DNA from 3 places in the Micromonospora sp. NPDC048871 genome. Region 3 is predicted to be linked to each of the others. Evidence: predicted binding sites of a transcription regulator. Region 3 holds the regulator's gene; each other region holds the start of a gene.
The links. The regulator HrcA, encoded in region 3, represses chaperone genes, less so after heat shock. The targets are predictions, from matches to a motif close to GGTTNGCACNCTCNNNNNGAGNGTGCNAACC.
Positions count from the first base shown of each region.

Region 1: groL (chaperonin GroEL) is a predicted target of HrcA. The motif match lies at 2,800-2,830, and genes of this name have one in related genera.
Region 2: groES (co-chaperone GroES) is a predicted target of HrcA. The motif match lies at 1,390-1,420, and genes of this name have one in related genera.

Region 1 is NZ_JBICUM010000007.1:142,383-148,310, forward strand. Features, by position in the region: gene ACGFIK_RS17925 (S8 family serine peptidase) at 1-301, shown strand, start outside; gene ACGFIK_RS17930 (hypothetical protein) at 431-562, shown strand; gene ACGFIK_RS17935 (hypothetical protein) at 687-926, shown strand; gene groL (chaperonin GroEL) at 980-2,602, opposite strand; gene ACGFIK_RS17945 (hypothetical protein) at 2,878-3,774, opposite strand; gene ACGFIK_RS17950 (cold-shock protein) at 4,391-4,594, opposite strand; gene ACGFIK_RS17955 (GNAT family N-acetyltransferase) at 4,808-5,338, shown strand; gene paaN (phenylacetic acid degradation protein PaaN) at 5,526-5,928, opposite strand, start outside.
Region 2 is NZ_JBICUM010000009.1:83,498-89,425, reverse strand. Features, by position in the region: partial or broken gene ACGFIK_RS20075 (methyltransferase domain-containing protein) at 1-44, opposite strand, end outside; gene ACGFIK_RS20070 (DUF397 domain-containing protein) at 201-404, opposite strand; gene ACGFIK_RS20065 (helix-turn-helix transcriptional regulator) at 395-1,195, opposite strand; gene groES (co-chaperone GroES) at 1,553-1,867, shown strand; gene groL (chaperonin GroEL) at 1,938-3,581, shown strand; gene ACGFIK_RS20050 (WhiB family transcriptional regulator) at 3,806-4,189, opposite strand; gene ACGFIK_RS20045 (response regulator transcription factor) at 4,445-5,242, shown strand; gene ACGFIK_RS20040 (DUF5319 domain-containing protein) at 5,380-5,790, opposite strand.
Region 3 is NZ_JBICUM010000015.1:41,002-46,929, forward strand. Features, by position in the region: gene ACGFIK_RS24855 (SDR family oxidoreductase) at 46-807, shown strand; gene ACGFIK_RS24860 (16S rRNA (uracil(1498)-N(3))-methyltransferase) at 878-1,612, opposite strand; gene dnaJ (molecular chaperone DnaJ) at 1,626-2,771, opposite strand; gene hrcA (heat-inducible transcriptional repressor HrcA) at 2,842-3,864, opposite strand; gene ACGFIK_RS24875 (DUF4870 domain-containing protein) at 4,073-4,693, shown strand; gene hemW (radical SAM family heme chaperone HemW) at 4,701-5,924, opposite strand.

The DNA of each region.
Region 1 (5,928 bases), on a different contig from region 3:
GGACCTGATGGCCCCCGGAGCGGAGGTGCTCTCCGCGATGCCCGGCGGCGGGTACGCCAGGCTGGACGGCACCTCCATGGCCACTCCCCAGGTGGCGGGGGTGGTCGCGCTGATGTGGTCGGCCAATCCGGAGCTGGTAGGGGATCTGGATCGGACCCGGCAACTGCTGCGGGCCACGGCCACCGAGGTGCAGGGCGGTACCGACTCGGGAGAGCGGACCGACGCCTGCGGTGGCAGGCAGAACGTGATCGGCGCCGGCCTGGTGGACGCCTACGCGGCCGTGCGGGCCGCCCGCAGCTGACCTCACCCAACGTGAGCGCCCTTCATCAAGGGGTCACAAGATGTTCGCCAGCTGCTATCTTGCAAGCTCATGCACGGTCATTCGTCCGGGGCGGCTCCCCTGATGCCATCGACTGCCCGGTGGCGCGGCATGGCGCTACTGGTCCTGTTGGGGGTGCCGGCGCTCGTCGTGGCCCTGTGCTGCGGAGTGATCCAGTCGGTCACCAAATCCTCCGGCGAGGATCCGTTGAGCTTCCGGGTGGGCATCAGCACCTCACCATGAGCGGGTCTGCGCGCCGTCGCACCTCGGATCAGACATGGCAGGCGAACCGCACATAAGCTCTGATAGCACCGTTCACCCACCCAGGTCATCGACGCCCCCTACCGTTCGGGTAGAGGAGGCAGCCATGACCACGGACGACGATCAGGCCCACGAGGCGTCGCCGGTCAGCTGGGTCCCGGTTGAACTACCGGGCACACTGCCGGTCGACCGGCTGGACTACGGCGACGCCGAGCAGCTGGCGGAGATGACCGGGACGGCCGAACCACCCGAGGAGCCACTGATCCTGGTGGACGAGCCGGTGCCGCACCGCCCGCCGTACGACCGGGCGCAGAAGCGGCGTAACCAACGCCCCTTGCCGAGATGACGAGAAGGGCGGACCGCTGACGCGGCCCGCCCTTCTCGGCGTTGGAGCTGGACTCAGAAGTCCATGTCCCCGCCACCCGGGGCAGCCGGGGCGGCCGGGGTCTTCTCCGGCTTGTCCGCCACCACGGCCTCCGTGGTGAGGAACAGCGCGGCGATCGACGCGGCGTTCTGCAGCGCCGAACGGGTCACCTTGGCCGGGTCGATGATGCCGGCGGCCAGCAGGTCGACGTACTCGCCGGTCGCGGCGTTGAGGCCGTGACCCGCGTCGAGGTTGCGAACCCGCTCGACCACGACGCCGCCCTCAAGGCCGGCGTTGACGGCGATCTGCCGCAGCGGGGCGTCCAGCGCGATCTTGACGATCTGCGCACCGGTCGCCTCGTCGCCGGCCAGGTCCAGCTTGTCGAAGGCGGTCTTGCCGGCCTGCACCAGCGCGACGCCACCACCCGGGACGATGCCCTCCTCGACGGCGGCCTTGGCGTTGCGCACCGCGTCCTCGATGCGGTGCTTGCGCTCCTTGAGCTCGACCTCGGTGGCCGCGCCGACCTTGATCACCGCAACACCGCCGGCCAGCTTGGCCAGCCGCTCCTGCAGCTTCTCCCGGTCGTAGTCGGAGTCGCTCTTGTCGATCTCGGCCCGGATCTGGTTCACCCGGCCCTGGATCTGCTCGGCGTCGCCGGCACCGTCGACGATGGTGGTCTCGTCCTTGGTCACCACGACCTTGCGGGCGCGGCCCAGCATGTCGAGACCGGCGGCGTCCAGCTTGAGGCCGACCTCCTCGCTGATGACCTGGCCACCGGTGAGGATGGCGATGTCGGTCAGCATGGCCTTGCGGCGGTCACCGAAGCCCGGCGCCTTGACGGCGACCGACTTGAAGGTGCCCCGGACCTTGTTGACCACCAGGGTGGCCAGGGCCTCGCCCTCCAGGTCCTCGGCGATGATCAGCAGCGGCTTGCCCGACTGCATGACCTTCTCCAGGATCGGGAGCAGGTCCTTGACCGAGGAGATCTTGCTGTTCGCGATCAGGATGTACGGGTCGTCGAAGACGGCCTCCATACGCTCCGGGTCGGTCATGAAGTAGGCCGAGATGTAGCCCTTGTCGAAGCGCATACCCTCGGTGAGCTCCAGCTCCAGCCCGAAGGTGTTGCTCTCCTCGACGGTGATGACGCCTTCCTTGCCGACCTTGTCCATCGCCTCGGCGATGATCTCACCGACGGTGTTGTCACCGGCGGAGATGGAGGCGGTGGAGGCGATCTGCTCCTTGGTCTCGACGTCCTTGGCGAGCTTGAGCAGCTCCTCCGAGACGCTCGTGACCGCAGCCTCGATGCCCCGCTTCAGGGCCATCGGGTTGGCACCGGCGGCCACGTTGCGCAGACCCTCGCGAACGAGAGCCTGGGCCAGGACGGTCGCCGTCGTCGTGCCGTCACCGGCCACGTCGTCGGTCTTCTTGGCGACCTCCTTGACCAGCTCAGCGCCGATCTTCTCGTACGGGTCCTCGAGCTCGATCTCCTTGGCGATGCTCACACCATCGTTGGTGATGGTGGGGGCACCCCACTTCTTCTCGAGCACCACGTTGCGGCCCTTGGGGCCGAGGGTCACCTTCACGGCGTCGGCGAGCTGGTTCATGCCCCGCTCGAGGCCGCGGCGCGCCTCTTCGTCGAACGCGATCATCTTGGCCATACGGCGTTGTCCTCCTGGACACTCACGGGCCACCCGAGTGTGTGCCCCGGATGAACCGTCTGGTGTACGCACCTTGGGACGTCGCCACCTGGCGACGACGACGTCTCCTCGGCCGGGCCGGATAGCCCGCGACGACCGGCCACGTGCCTCACCCGTAGTTATGCCACGAGTGCGACCGCAGCCCCACCGTCCCGACCAGTTGGCACTCACGCCATGCGAGTGCCAATGACTTGTTTAGCACTCTCACCTGCCGAGTGCAAGCACGATGGCCCGGCTCAGCCGAGTTCGGCAGCCAGTTGCCCGCTGTTCACCGGCCCCTCGTGCGCCCGCTGCTCGGCGTACGTGACCAGCAGCCCGACCAGTTGAGCCAGGTAGGCCGGCAGCCCCAACAGGGCCGCCCCGCTGATCGCCAGAACCGCACCGACGGCGGTGTCCATGGCGGCGAGGGGCTCGGTGCCGAACGGGGTCAGTACCGCCCCCTCCACCATGCCGACGACGATCCCGAGGGCGATCACCGCCCCGCCGGTCAGTGCCACCCGGCCGAGCAGCAGCCCCAGCCGGTCACGCAGCATCCGGTGGGAGCGACCGATCGGGTCACGGCGCTCGAACAGGTAGACCGGGCCGGCCATGGCCAGCGCGAAGGCCGCGTAGACACCGGGCAGGAAACAGAGACAGAAGCCGAGGGTCATGATCAGGGTGAAGATCAAGCTCCAGCCCCAGAGGCCGAGCGCCCGACGCAGGCCATAACCGAAGGCGCCGCCGAGGGTGACCTGCTCGCCGGCCGCCTGTCGGGTGACCACCCAGGCGCCGGCGGCCCAGCCGACACACTGCACCAAGCCGAAGATCAGACTTCCGCCGAGCAGCACCGACAGCCAGATGGCCAGGTCGACCCCGAAGTTGGCGGGCAGGGCCGTGGAGTCGGCGGTGAGTTCGGCATCCCACCGGGCCGAGGGATCGAAGACCAGCGCGAGCACCGACAGCGCCACCGCCGGCAGCACCTGGGTCACCAGGAGGATCGGCAGCAGCAGCTGCCAACCCCGGCGCACCGCACCCAGGCAGCGGGCGAACCACGCACCCAGCCCCACCCCGGGTGGGGTGACCAGGGGGTCGGCCGGGTCGAACCCGTGCGCCGCCGGGTCGTACCAGCCATGGAAGGGCTGCCCCGGATACACGGCCTGGCCGGGATAGACCGGTTGCCCCGGATAGGGTGCCGGCCCCGGCTGACCGGGATAGGCCGCCTGACCCGGGGACCCCGGCTGGCCCGGGTAGGCCTGCTGGCCCGGATACCCCGGTTGGCCGGGGTAGGGCGACTGGCCTGGATATCCCGGTTGGACCGGCGGGTACGGCTGGTCGGCCGGCGGGGTCGGCTGGCCGGGATAGCCGGGATGGGGTGGCGGGTTGCCCGGTGGCGGTACCCCGGGCTGACCGGACCCACCAGGGGGCGGTACCCCGGGCTGACCGAATCCGCTCGGAGGTGGGACCGACGGCGGGCCGGACTCACCAGAGGGCGGTGGCGACAGCGGGCCACTTCCGGCCGGATCCGCCGACGGCGAGGCCGGCGTGGTCGGGTCGGTGGGCTGCCAACCGGAGGCGCCGACAGACGGCGCCGGTTCCTCAGGCGACGAATGCGGCGGACCTGCCGGGGGTGGCTGGTCGGACATGAACCCTCCTCAGCGACAGCTGGATCCGGTCCATGATCTTCCCTTGTGAGGTATCCGTCCCGCAGCCCCCCTCCGGCCGCGACCACGCACCCGTGCCGGCGGTCTGCCGGCTTCGGTGGGGATGCACTCAGGCGATGACGCGTACCCGCTCGGCCTGGGGCCCCTTCTGGCCCTGGGCGATCTCGAACTCCACCCGCTGGCCGTCGTCCAGCGCCTTGTAGCCGTCCATCTCGATCGCGGAGAAGTGGACGAATACGTCCTGCCCGCCGTCGACGGCGATGAAGCCGTAGCCCTTTTCGGCGTTGAACCACTTCACGGTGCCCTGTGCCACGGTGTTGTCCTCACTCTGCGCGGCGTTCCACTACCCGGGGCCGGCGGCACGCCGGATCACCCGGAAACTCACCCACTCGGCGGTCATCGACGACCACGGAATAGGGTGACCGAAATCGCACGGTACACGAAGCGTGACGACGGCGCACGACCGCAAATCGGGCATAATCCAAGTAGCCACATCGTCGCCTGTCATTGTGATAGGTATGCGGACATGATCAGCGCTTCGGGCGGGGTGGCCCGCCTGCGGACCGAGGTGCGGCGGGTCCGACCCACCGATGCCGGCCGGATGCGTGCGCTGCGTCTGGAGATGCTCGCCGACTCGCCGCTGGCCTTCCTGGAGACCCTCGCCGAGGCAGCCGCCCGCCCGCACGCCGAGTACGCGGCCCGGATCCGCCAGACCTCCACGGGCCCCACCAACGCCCAGTTCATCGCCGATCCGGGCGATCGTCTGGTCGGGCAGGCCGGCGGCATAGCCCACCCCGCAGAGCCCCGGGTCACCCTGCTCTACGCCATCTACGTCACCCCGGCCTGGCGCGGCACCGGCCTGCTGGCGGATCTGGTCGCGGCCGTGGCTACCTGGTCACGCGCCGAACGACGCGACGAACTGATGCTCGAAGTGGTGGTCGGCAACGACCGCGCCTATCGGGCCTACCAGCGACTGGGCTTCGTGGACACCGGCGTACGCGTCCCGCACCCCACCATCCCCACCCTAAGAGAACTCCAAATGCGCCGCCCCGCCTGAAAAGAACCCGACACCACCAACCGCCCCACAATCCGAGAGCGGTTCCGCAAAAACCCGACACCGCCGGACGCAGCCCAACCAGGCAGGGGTTCCGGGGCAGCCCGACCCGCCAGGGATCAAGCCTGACCGCCCGGTGCGGGTCGGGCTGCCCCGGAACCCCCCACCGCAACCACTAGGCCGCAACTACTCAAACGTGCCGACGACTCTGCACAATCCGGAACCGATTCGCCACGTAAGCCCCATCGGTCAACGCCGCATTGGCCGCCGCGTTCGCTCCGCTGCCGTGGAAGTCGGAGAAGGCCGCCGACTGGTTGACGAAGACCCCGCGGGTGAGGTTGGCCGACAGGTGCACCCCGACCTCGATCGCGGCGTTCTCGGCTGCGGCCAGCACGGCCTCGTCGGTGGAGTACACCGCCGCCGTCAGGGCACCCTTCTCCCCCACGGTCGAGCGCAGGATCTCCAGGCTGTGGGCGGTGGAGTCGGTGGCGATGGCGAAGGAGATCGGCCCGAACCACTCCCGCGAGTAGGTCGCGGTGTCACCGGCGTCCAGCTTGACGATCGTCGGCGTACGCACTACCGCGCCCGGGTAG
Region 2 (5,928 bases), on a different contig from region 3:
GACCCCTCGGGGGTACGCAGGGCGGCAAGCTGCTCCAGATCCACCCGCCCATTGTCCCGACCCACCGATCGCCCCCACCCAACCGGCCCGGCCCGGCTCGGCTTGATCAACTCCGTTTCGCCGCGATGGCGGTATCCGGGTGCGAGGGATACCGCCATTTCGGCGTAACGGAGTCGATCACACTCCCGGGACGGGGCCGATCACTTCCTGGGCGGCCGGGTGGGGTGGTGGGAGGTGATGAAGGCGCGCCAACTGGTGGGGGTGAAGGCGAGCACCGGGCCGGTCGGGTCCTTGCTGTCGCGTACGGCGACCAGGTCGGGCAGGTTGTCGGCGACCTCGACACAGGCACCGCCGTTGCTGTTGCTGCGGGAGGATTTGCGCCAAGCGGCACGGCTCAGGTCCATGACTTCGCCACTTCCTCGATCAGGCGGGCGGACTGCCGGTGCGGCAGCGCCTCACCGGCCACAGTCTCCCAACCCCGTCCGAGGCTGGCAAGGTCGTTCGGGCTGTCCACGGTGTTTCCCCGGAGTTGGTCGTCCAGATGCGCCACCTCGGTGCCGTCGGCGAGCCGGGCGAGCACGAAGGGGCCGTTCAATCCGATGTACCAGGGAGTCGCGGCCGGAATGATCCGCACCTGGACAAATGGCCGGTCGGCAAGGGTGCGCAGGTGCTCACATTGCTCGACCATCGTCGCCCGGTCGCCGACCTGTCGGCGCAGCGCCAGCTCGTCCAGGATCGCGACGAACTGCGGCGGCTCGTCGCGAGCGAGCACCTCCTGTCGGGCCATCCGGGCCAGCACCCGCTTCTCGACCTGCTCGTCGGTCAGCGGCGGCCCGGCCCGCAGCATCGCTCGGGCGTACGCCTCGGTCTGGAGCAGGCCCGGCACCACGGCCGGGTCGTACCAGCGCAGCGAGACCGCCTCCCGTTCGATCTCACCCCACGGCCGGAACCAGTCCGGCTCGGCGTGCAGGCGGATCAACTCCAGCATCCCGACGAAGAGGCCACCGGTCTCCAGCACCTTGTCGAACCGGGCCAGGTAGTCCGCGCTGAGCTGGTTCTGCCCGGTCTCGATCGCGCTGATCGAGGAGGGCGCGTAATTGATCAACTTGCTCAGGTCCTCCTGGCTGAGCCCGCGTGTCTTGCGGGCCCGGCGCAACTGGTCCCGGAGAAACCCCAGGGTCGGTACGTCGGCCATGCCGTCTCCCTCCGTGATGTGGTCGTGCCGCACCGTAGGGAATCGGATGGTCGGACGGAAGACAGGACGGGCATGTTGCGGTAACCCCTGGCGAAGGAGTGGAGAACAGGTGGCGGGGGTGGCGAAAAGATGGCGACACGAGGGGTGGTCGCTGGCACTCTCCTTGACGGAGTGCTAGCCGAGGCATAACCTGCGATTAGCACTCTCACCCTGAGGGTGCCAACACTCGGGCCTGGTGTCCGGGTGTTGAACGCCAGGCGGACCGGCACCCGCGACGACGGCCCCGCCCGGTGGCATGTGGCAGATTGACGCTGGTCGGCATGCCGACCGGTAACGAAACCAGTACCCCAGGAGGGTATGCCCGTGACTACCGCGACCAAGGTTGCGATCAAGCCGCTCGAGGACCGGATCCTGGTCCAGGCGAACGAGGCTGAGACCACCACTGCGTCGGGCATCGTGATTCCCGACACCGCCAAGGAGAAGCCGCAGGAGGGCACCGTCCTCGCTGTCGGCCCGGGTCGTTTCGACGACGACGGCGACCGGATCCCGATGGACGTCAAGGTCGGCGACACCGTCCTCTACTCGAAGTACGGCGGCACCGAGGTCAAGTACGCCGGCGAGGAGTACCTGGTGCTCTCCGCCCGCGACGTCCTCGCGATCATCGAGAAGTAAGCAACCGATCAGTGTCGTTGCCCCGGACCGGCTCGCCGGGCCGGGGCAACGTCGCTTCGAAGGGACATACATGGCGAAGATCCTGAGCTTCTCGGATGACGCCCGGCACCAGCTGGAGCACGGTGTCAACGCGCTCGCCAACGCGGTGAAGGTCACCCTCGGGCCGCGCGGGCGCAACGTCGTCCTGGACAAGAAATTCGGTGCGCCGACGATCACCAACGATGGTGTGACCATCGCCAAGGAGATCGAGCTCACCAACCCCTACGAGAACCTCGGTGCGCAGCTGGTCAAGGAGGTGGCGACCAAGACCAACGACGTCGCCGGCGACGGGACCACCACCGCCACCGTGCTGGCCCAGGCGATGGTCCGTGAGGGCCTGCGCAACGTGACCGCGGGTGCCAACCCGGCCGGTCTCAAGCGGGGCATCGACGCCGCCGCGGCCAAGGTCTCCGAGGCCCTGCTCGGCAAGGCCGTGGAGGTCTCCGACAAGAAGTCCGTCGCCCACGTCGCGACGATCTCGGCCCAGGACGCCACCATCGGCGAGCTGATCGCCGAGGCGATGGAGAGGGTCGGCCGGGACGGTGTGATCACCGTCGAGGAGGGCTCCGCCCTGCACACCGAGCTGGAGGTCACCGAGGGACTCCAGTTCGACAAGGGCTTCATCTCGCCGAACTTCGTCACCGACGCGGAGGCGCAGGAGTCCGTCCTGGAGGACGCGTACATCCTGATCACCACGCAGAAGATCTCGGCGATCGAGGAGCTGCTGCCGCTGCTGGAGAAGGTCCTCCAGAACAACAAGCCGCTGCTGATCATCGCCGAGGACGTCGAGGGTCAGGCGCTGTCCACCCTGGTGGTCAACTCGATCCGCAAGACCCTCAAGGTCTGCGCGGTCAAGGCCCCCGGCTTCGGTGACCGCCGCAAGGCGATGCTCCAGGACATGGCGATCCTCACCGGCGCCGAGCTGGTCGCCCCCGAGCTGGGCTACAAGCTCGACCAGGTCGGCCTGGAGGTGCTCGGCACCGCCCGGCGCATCGTGGTCGACAAGGAGAACACCACCGTCGTCGACGGTGGCGGGCAGGCCAGCGAGGTCGCCGACCGGGTCGCCCAGATCCGCAAGGAGATCGAGGCTTCGGACTCCGACTGGGACCGGGAGAAGCTGGCCGAGCGGCTGGCCAAGCTCTCCGGCGGCATCGCCGTGGTCAAGGTCGGCGCGGCCACCGAGGTCGAGATGAAGGAGCGCAAGCACCGCATCGAGGACGCCATCGCCGCGACCAAGGCCGCGGTCGAGGAGGGTACGGTGCCCGGTGGTGGCGCCGCCCTGGCCCAGATCCTGCCGGTGCTCGACGACGACCTCGGCTTCACCGGTGACGAGAAGGTCGGCGTGTCGATCGTGCGCAAGGCGCTGGTCGAGCCGCTGCGCTGGATCGCGCAGAACGCCGGGCACGACGGGTACGTCGTGGTGCAGAAGGTCACCGAGGGCAAGTGGGGCCACGGCCTCGACGCCGCCATCGGCGACTACGTGGACCTGACCGCCTCCGGCATCATCGACCCGGTCAAGGTGACCCGCAACGCGGTCACCAACGCCGCCTCGATCGCCGGCCTGCTGCTGACCACGGAGAGCCTCGTGGTCGAGAAGCCCAAGGAGCCGGAGGCCGCCGCCGCGGGTCACGGCCATGGGCACGGCCACAGCCACCAGCACGGTCCGGGCTTCTGAGCCGTCCACGAAACGGTACGGCGGGTGCGCCGCTCCCCCGGAGCACCCGCCGTACCGCGTGACGCCCGTACTGCGGGGGCCTTCGCCTTCCGCGACGCCCGTACCGAGCGGGTGATCTCATCGAACCCCGCCCAGACCAGTTCGGGCGCGGGGAGATCCATGGTGCTGCAAACACGCTGCCGCGCCCCTGGACAGGGGCGCGGCAGCGGTGGCTATGGGGTGGATCAGGCGACGTTGCGTTGGGTGGGGAGGGTGGACCGGTGGCTGCTGCCCAGCCGGGCCTCCAGCCGGGCCACGTCCACCCGGGTCTGTCGGCGGTCGGCGAGATCCTCCCAGCCGACCGCGAGCAGCCGCAGCCGCTCGGATTCGCTGAAGCCGCCCCACACCCCGTACGGCTCCCGCACGGTCAGGGCGTGCGCGGCGCACTCGGCCCGTACCGGGCAGGCGCGGCAGACGGCCTTGGCGCCCGACTCCCGGCGCAGCCGCGACGAGCCCCGCTCGCCGTCGGGGTGGAAGAACTGCGCACTGTCCCGGCCACGGCAGGCGCCCAGCCGTTGCCAGTCCCACAGGTCGACGATGGGTCCGGGAAGTCTACGTACGTTCGACATCAGCACCCCTCCTCTCGCGCGGCACCGCGAGATGCTTGTTGGCCGGCTTGTCCGGGTGGCGGGCCGCGCAGGGCACCGTTCCCGGCCTTGAGCCCCCGGTACCCCCACCGTCCTCGGCTCACACGTCCTGTGATCAAAAAGCTTCGGCGACTTGGGGCAAATGACCTATCTGTCGGAAAAGTTGGGAGGATTGCCCGGAACCTCCTCCCGAGGCTGCCCGGTCATGGTCTGCTCGTCTGCGGAGAGGAGATCGTTGTGCGTACCGTTCTTGTGTGCGTTCGGACGCCGCTCGCTGCACAGCATTTGACTTCCGCAGCGGCGCGGCTGGGATTGTCCGGTGCTGTCCGGACGGCCGTCTCCGACCCCGAGGTGATGCTGCGGCTGGCCGAGCGTCCCGCCGACGTGGTGCTCGCCGACACCGCCCTGACCCGACCGGACAGCGCCGGTTTCGTGCGGCGGGTGCTGGCCCGCGCGCCGCAGGCCGCCGTACTGCTGCTCGGCATGGAGGAGTCCGAGGCCGCCGCAGCGACCATCCACGCTGGAGCACGCGGCCTGATCCAGGGCGTCGACCACGACCTGACCAGTGCGGTCGCCAAGGCCCTGCTGCTGTTGGCCGCCCCCGGCCGGGCCAACCGGCACCGGATAGCCGACCCCGCCCGGGACACCGCCACGGTGGGCAGCCCTCGGCCGGCATCCAACGGTCGGCCCGCCGGGGAGAGTTCCCCGACCTGGCCGGCCACGGACCCGGCCGGTGGCCCGTCGATGGTGCCGGTGCAGCGGGGCGAGGACCCGGCCGAGCCGGAGGCCGCGGCCGAGGCGGGCCCGGTCGCCCGGCCGCCCCGCGCCGACCGGTCCACGGTCGGGCTCACCGAACGCGAGTTGCAGGTGCTGCTGGGCATGGCCGAGGGCAAGAGCAATGCCGAGATCGGCCGGGAGTTGTTCGTCTCCGAGGACACCGTGAAGACCCACGCCCGACGGCTGTTCCGCAAGCTCGGAGCCCGGGACCGGGCCCACGCGGTGGCCGCCGGCTTCCGAGCCGGCCTGGTGGCCTGACGCCCACCCCACCGCCCCGACCCGCATCCGGTCCGCCGGGCATGAGGCGGCAAGCCGGGCGTACGCCGGTCGGGCTTTTGCCTTCCGGGCGGCCATGCGGCGGCCGGGTGTACGGCGGGGGACGCGCGGTGGGCTGGTCAGTCTCGGGAGGTGGCTTCGTCCTCGGTGCCCTCGCTCAGGGTGTCGTGCACCCCGTCGGCGTAGCCGCGCGCGTAGTCCCAGGTGACGTAGTGGTCCGGATCGGGGTCGAAGGCCGGTTCGTGCACCCGGGGCCGCCCGGAGCTGAGCAGGTGCCGCAGGTTGCCCCGCAGCAGGTCCCAGTCGAAGTAGTGCGGCTCCCGGCAGTCCTCGCACTCGATGACGAGTCCGCGTACCCCGATCGGCGCGAGCAGTGCCTGGTAGATCTCCAGATCGGCGAGGTCTTCCAGCACGTCCTGGCGTTCGACGTCGGTCAGCGGGTCGATCGCGGAGTCGCGGTCAGGGTCGTCCAACCCGGCTGCCGGATCGGCGGGATCACCGGTGAAGGGGTCGATGGGCTCGTCTTGCACCCCCTCACCGTAGACCTAAGCACCCGCCGATGCCCGTCCCCCTTCGCGCAAGCCAGGCTGAAGGCGTTGCCTCGCCGGGTGGACCGCCAGACGCGGGTGCCACCGGAGCCACTAGGTACGATGGGGGCGACGCCTTCC
Region 3 (5,928 bases):
GGGCCCCTTGTTAACACTGGCAGCGAGTGCGGCAGGATGGCGCGCATGGCGCAACGAGCAGTGCTGGTCACGGGCGGTTCACGGGGTATCGGACGGGCGGTGGTGCAGGCCTTCGCCGCCTCCGGCGACCGAGTGGCCATCCACCACCGCGACTCGGCCCAGTTGGCCGAGCAGCTGCGGGCCGAACTGCCCGGCTCGGGCCATGTCGTGGTCCGCGCCGACCTGGCCGACCCCGACGCGGTACGGACCATGGTCGACGAGGCCGCCGACCACCTGGACGGGCTCGACGTACTGGTCAACAACGCCGGAGTGTTCGGGCCGGCCGACCCGCCGCATCCCGTCTTCGGCACCAGCTACGAGCAGTGGCGGCAACGCTGGCGTGAGGTCTGCGACACCAACCTGTTCGGGGCGGCCAACGCCGCCTGGTGCGCCGCCCAACACATGCGCACGCGAGGTGGGCGGATCATCAACGTCTCCTCGCGCGGCGCCTTCCGCGGCGAGCCGACCAATCCGGCGTACGGCGCCAGCAAGGCCGGTCTCAACGCGATGGCCCAGTCGCTGGCGGTGGCCCTGGCGCCGTACGGCATCGCGGTGGCCTCAGTGGCGCCCGGCTTCGTCGAGACGGACATGACCAACGAGCACCTGAAGGCCCCGCGGGGTGCGGCGATCCGGGCCCAGAGCCCCTTCGACCGGGTGGCCCGTCCCGAGGAGATCGCCGCGGCCGTGCACTGGCTGGCCAGCCCCGAGGCGGAGTGGGCCTCCGGCACCATCATCGACCTCAACGGCGCCTCCTACCTGCGCACCTGACCCTCGGTCCTGCCCCTGCCGCGCGCCCCCTCTGCTCTGCTTCAACCGACGCAACGGGCAGCGGGCAGGGCTACCAGCGCAGGAGGCGGGTGGCCAGGACGGCCAGGGCGGCCACCCCGGCGGTGGAGGTACGCAGCACCGAGGGGCCCAGGCGGACCGGGTGCGCGCCAGCCTCCTGGAAGGTTGCCAGCTCGGCCGGGGTGATGCCGCCCTCGGGGCCGACCACCAGCACGATCTCACCCGCCTCGGGCAACTCGACAGTGGTCAGCCGGTCGGTCGCCTCCTCGTGCAGGACGTACCCGGCGGCGGCGCCGGCGATCCGGCGGCTGACCGAGCCGGTTGACTCGTCCGGGGCGCCCGCCACCACCGGCAGCCACGCCCGGCGGGCCTGTTTCGCCGCCTCCCGGGCCGTGGCCACCCACTTGCCCCGGGCCCGTACCCCCCGGTCACCGCGCCACTGCGCCACCGACCGGCCGGCGGCCCAGGGGACGATCTCGTCGACTCCCGCCTCGGTCATCGCCTGTACGGCCAGTTCACCCCGGTCGCCCTTGGCGATGCCCTGCACCACCACCAGTCGGGGGTTCGCCGCGTCGACGTACCCCCGGCTGGTGATCTCGATGTCCAGGGTGCCCCGGCCGACGGCGGTGACCACGGCGGTGGCCGTGCCGCCCCGGCCGTCGCCGAGCAGCAGTGCCTCACCGACCCGCAGCCGTTGCACGGTGGCGGCGTGGTGCCCCTCGGGGCCGTCGAGCACCATCGAGTCGGCGACCGGCAGCGACTCGACCAGGAACAGCGGAGCGGACACGAGACGGCGCCGGTCAGGCGTGGCCGTTGAAGGCGTCGCGCATCCGGGAGAAGAAGCCGCCCTGCTTGGTCAGCTCGGCGACCTCCTCGCCACGGGTCTTGGCGAAGTCCCGCAGCATCCGCTCCTGGTCGGCGTCGAGCTTGGTCGGGGTGCGCACGTCGAGGTGGACGTAGAGGTCACCTCGGCCGGTGCCGCGCAGGTGGGGTACGCCTCGGGCCCGTAGCCGCAGGGTGCTGCCCGGCTGGGTGCCGGGCTTGACGTCGACCGGCTCCTCACTGTCGAGGGTCTTGATGGTCAGCCGGGTGCCCAGCGCCGCGGCGGTCATCGGCACGGTGACCCGGCAGTGCAGGTCGTCGCCCTTGCGGGAGAAGACGTCGTGGGGCCGCTCGTGGATCTCGACGTAGAGGTCACCGGCGGTACCACCGCCCGGACCGACCTCACCCTGCTGGGCCAGGCGGATCCGCATCCCGTCCTCCACCCCGGCCGGGATCTTCACCGTCAGCGACCGGCGGGTCCGGACCCGGCCGTCACCGGCACAGGTCGGGCAGGGGTGCGGGATGGTGGTGCCGTAACCCTGGCAGACCGTGCAGGGCCGGGCGGAGACCACCTGACCGAGGAAGGTGCGCTGCACCGACTGCACCTCACCCCGGCCACCGCACGCCTCGCAGGTGGCCAGGTGGGTGCCGGCGGCGGTACCGGCACCGGAGCAGGTGCTGCACAGCACGGCGGTGTCCACCGTGATCGGTGCCTCCACCCCGAAGGCGGTCTCCTGGAGGTCCAGTTCCAGCCGCAGGATCGCGTCGGCACCGGGCCGGGTACGCGGTCGCGGCCCCCGGCCCGCGCCGGTCGCCCCGCCGAAGAAGGCGTCCATGATGTCCTGGAAGCCGACGAAGGGACCGGCGCCACCGGGCCCGCCCGGTCCACCGGCACCGCCGCCGCCCGGGGCCAACGGGTCGCCACCGAGGTCGACGATCTGCCGCTTCCGATCGTCCGAGAGAACCTCGTACGCGGCGTTGATGTCCTTGAACTTCTCCTGTGCCTCCGGGTCCGGATTGACATCCGGGTGGAATTGCCGCGCCAGCTTGCGGTAGGCGCGCTTGATCTCGTCATCGGAGGCTCCTCGGCTGACGCCGAGAATGCCGTAGTAGTCCCTGGCCACTGCGTTCCGTGTCCTCGTGTTCGTCTCGCATTACGCCGGTCGGCGGCAGCCCACCGTCGGCCCTGACTGATCAGTTCTGGGCCAGCAGCTCGCCCACGTAGCGTGCCACGGCCCTCACCGTGGCGATGGTCCCGGGGTAGTCCATCCGGGTCGGCCCCAGTACGCCCATTCCCCCGACGATGGTCTCCCCCGGTCCGTAGCCGGTGCTGACCACGGAGGCCGCCCGCAGGTTGTCGATCTTGTTCTCGTCCCCGATGCGCACCCGCAGGGTGCTCGGCTCAACCTCACCGATGAGTTTGAGCAGGACGACCTCCTCTTCGAGGGCCTCCAGGATCGGCCGCAGCGAACCTTGGAAGTCCAGCAGGCCACCGCGGGCCAGGTTGGCGGTGCCGGCCAGCGCGATCCGCTCCTCGTGCCGCTCGACCAGTGTCTCCAGCAGCACGGTGGACAGGGTGGTCATGGCCGGCCGCAGGTGTGGCCCACACTCCTCGATGAGGGTCTGCACCAGGGGCGGGGTCTCCGACAGCTGGATGCCGACCAGCTTCTCGTTGACCGTCCGGCGCAGGTCCAGCACGTCGTCCGCGGCGATCGGGGCGGGCAGTTCGACCAGCCGCTGCTCGACCCGCCCGGTGTCGGTGATCACGACCAGCATCAGTCGGGTGGTCGAGATGGGCACCAGTTCCAGGTGGCGCACCCGGGAGCGGGCCAGGCTGGGGTACTGCACCACGGCGACCTGCCGGGTCAGTTGAGCCAGCAGCCGCACGGTGCGGTGCACCACGTCGTCGAGGTCCACCGCCCCGGCCAGGAACCGCTCGATCGCCCGGCGTTCGGCCGGGCTCAGCGGCTTGACCCGGCTCAACCGGTCGACGAAGAGCCGGTAGCCGCGGTCGGTGGGCACCCGGCCGGCACTGGTGTGCGGCTGCCGGATGTAGCCCTCCTCCTCCAGCACGGCCATGTCGTTTCTGACGGTGGCCGGTGAGACACCGAGCTGGTGCCGCTCGACCAGCGCCTTGCTGCCGACCGGCTCCTGGGTGGCGACGTAGTCCTCGACAATCGCCCGCAGTACGGCGAGCTTGCGGTCGTCGAGACCCATCTCCCACCTCCTGTCGCAGGTCAGTGTCGAGCGTCACCGTCGCCGAATAGGCACCCTGGCACTCGACTGTAGCGAGTGCCAGTCTACGTCGAGGCCCCCCGCCAGCGCGATGATCAAGAAGTGGAGCTGTCCGAGGGCCGATCGGCGACGTGACACTCGCCGGTGTCGCTATGGTGCGCCATTGCCGCTGACACCTACGGTGAGGTCCATGACCGAACCACCTCGTCCCCCAGATTACGGCGACGATCCCACCGCCCCGGTGTCCGGATCGTCTGGCCAGGGCGGCTACCCGCCGCCCGGCGGTTATCCCCCGCCCGGTGGCTACCCACCCCCCGGTGACCAGCCCTCGTCGGCCGGCTATCCGCCCCCGGGTGGTTATCCGCCGCCCGGCGGCTACCCTCCGCCCGGTGTCGGTTACCCGACCGGGGGCTATGGCGCGCCGGGAGGCGGCTACGGCGCGCCCGGGGGCGGGTACGGCACCAACGAGGACAAGACCTGGGCTCTCATCGCCCACTTCGGCGGTCCGCTCGGCGTGTTCATCGGTGGTGGCCTGCTCGGCTGGGTGGCGCCGCTGATCGCGAACATGACCCGTGGGCAGCAGTCCCCGACCGTACGGGCACACGCCGTCGCGGCCCTCAACTTCCAGCTCACCTGGGCGATCGTCGGGCTGCTGAGCTGGGTGCTCACCGCGATCACCTGCGGCATTCTGTTCTTCGTCCCGCTGCTGGTCTGGATCATCCCGGTGATCTTCGGCATCATCGCCGGGGTCAAGGCCAACGAGGGTGTCCTCTACCGCTACCCGATGAGCTACTCCTTCGTTAAGGGCTGATCGGCAGCTAGGGCAGCAGGTCACGCACCACGGCGTCGGCGAGCAGCCGGCCGCGCAGGGTCAGCACCGCGCGGCCGGCCGCGTAGTCGAGGGCGGCCAGCAGGCCGTCGGTCACCGCCCGCGCCGCAGCCGCCCGACCGGGGTCGTCCAGCACCTCCAGGGACAGGCCCTCGGCCAGCCGCAGCCGGAGCATGACCTCCTCCATCCGGGCCTCGTCGGGGGTCAGCACCTCCCGGGCCAGGCCAGGTGATTGCCCGGCGGCCAGGCGTTGGGCGTACGCGGTGGGATGTTTGACGTTCCACCAGCGCACCCCACCGACATGGCTGTGCGCCCCCGGTCCCAGGCCCCACCAGTTGCCGCCGGTCCAGTAGAGCAGGTTGTGCCGGCACCGGGCCGACGGCGTACGGGCCCAGTTGGACACCTCGTACCAGGAGAAACCGGCCGCCTCGAGGGCGGCCTCGGCGGCCAGGTAGCGGTCCGCGGCGACGTCGTCGTCCGGGTAGGGCAGCTCCCCCCGACGCATCCGCGCGGCCAGCCGGGTGCCGTCCTCGACGATCAGGGCGTACGCGCTGACGTGGTCGACCCCCGCCGTCACGACCTGCTCTAGGGAGGCGGCGAAGTCCTCCGGGCGCTCCCCCGGCGTACCGTAGATCAGATCCAGGTTGACGTGGTCGAACCCGGCCTCCCGAGCCTCCAGGGCGGCGGCCGTGGCCCGGCCGGCGCTGTGCCGGCGGTCGAGCACGGCGAGCACCCCCGGGGCGACCGACTGCATGCCCAGCGAGATCCGGGTGTAGCCGGCGGCCCGCAGCTCCTTCAGGGAGGCCGGGGTGACCGACTCCGGGTTGGCCTCGGTGGTCACCTCGGCGTCGGCGGCCAGCCCCCAGGTGCGGTCGATGGCGTCGAGGATGCGGGCCAGGTCCTCGGCGGGCAGCAGGGTGGGGGTCCCCCCGCCGACGAAGACGGTCTCCACTCGGCGGGGTGGGCGCTCGCCCAGCACCCGCGCGGCGAGGGTCAACTCGGCCAGCACGGTGTCGGCGTAGCTGTCCCGGCTGGCGCCGCCGCCCAACTCCTGCGCGGTGTAGGTGTTGAAGTCGCAGTAGCCGCAGCGACTGGCGCAGAAGGGCACGTGCACGTACACCCCGAAGCCGCCCTCATCGACTCTGGTCAGGGCTGAGGCGGGCAGCGACCCGTCGGCCGGGACGGGTTCGCCTGCTGGAAGGACGCCGGGCATGGCC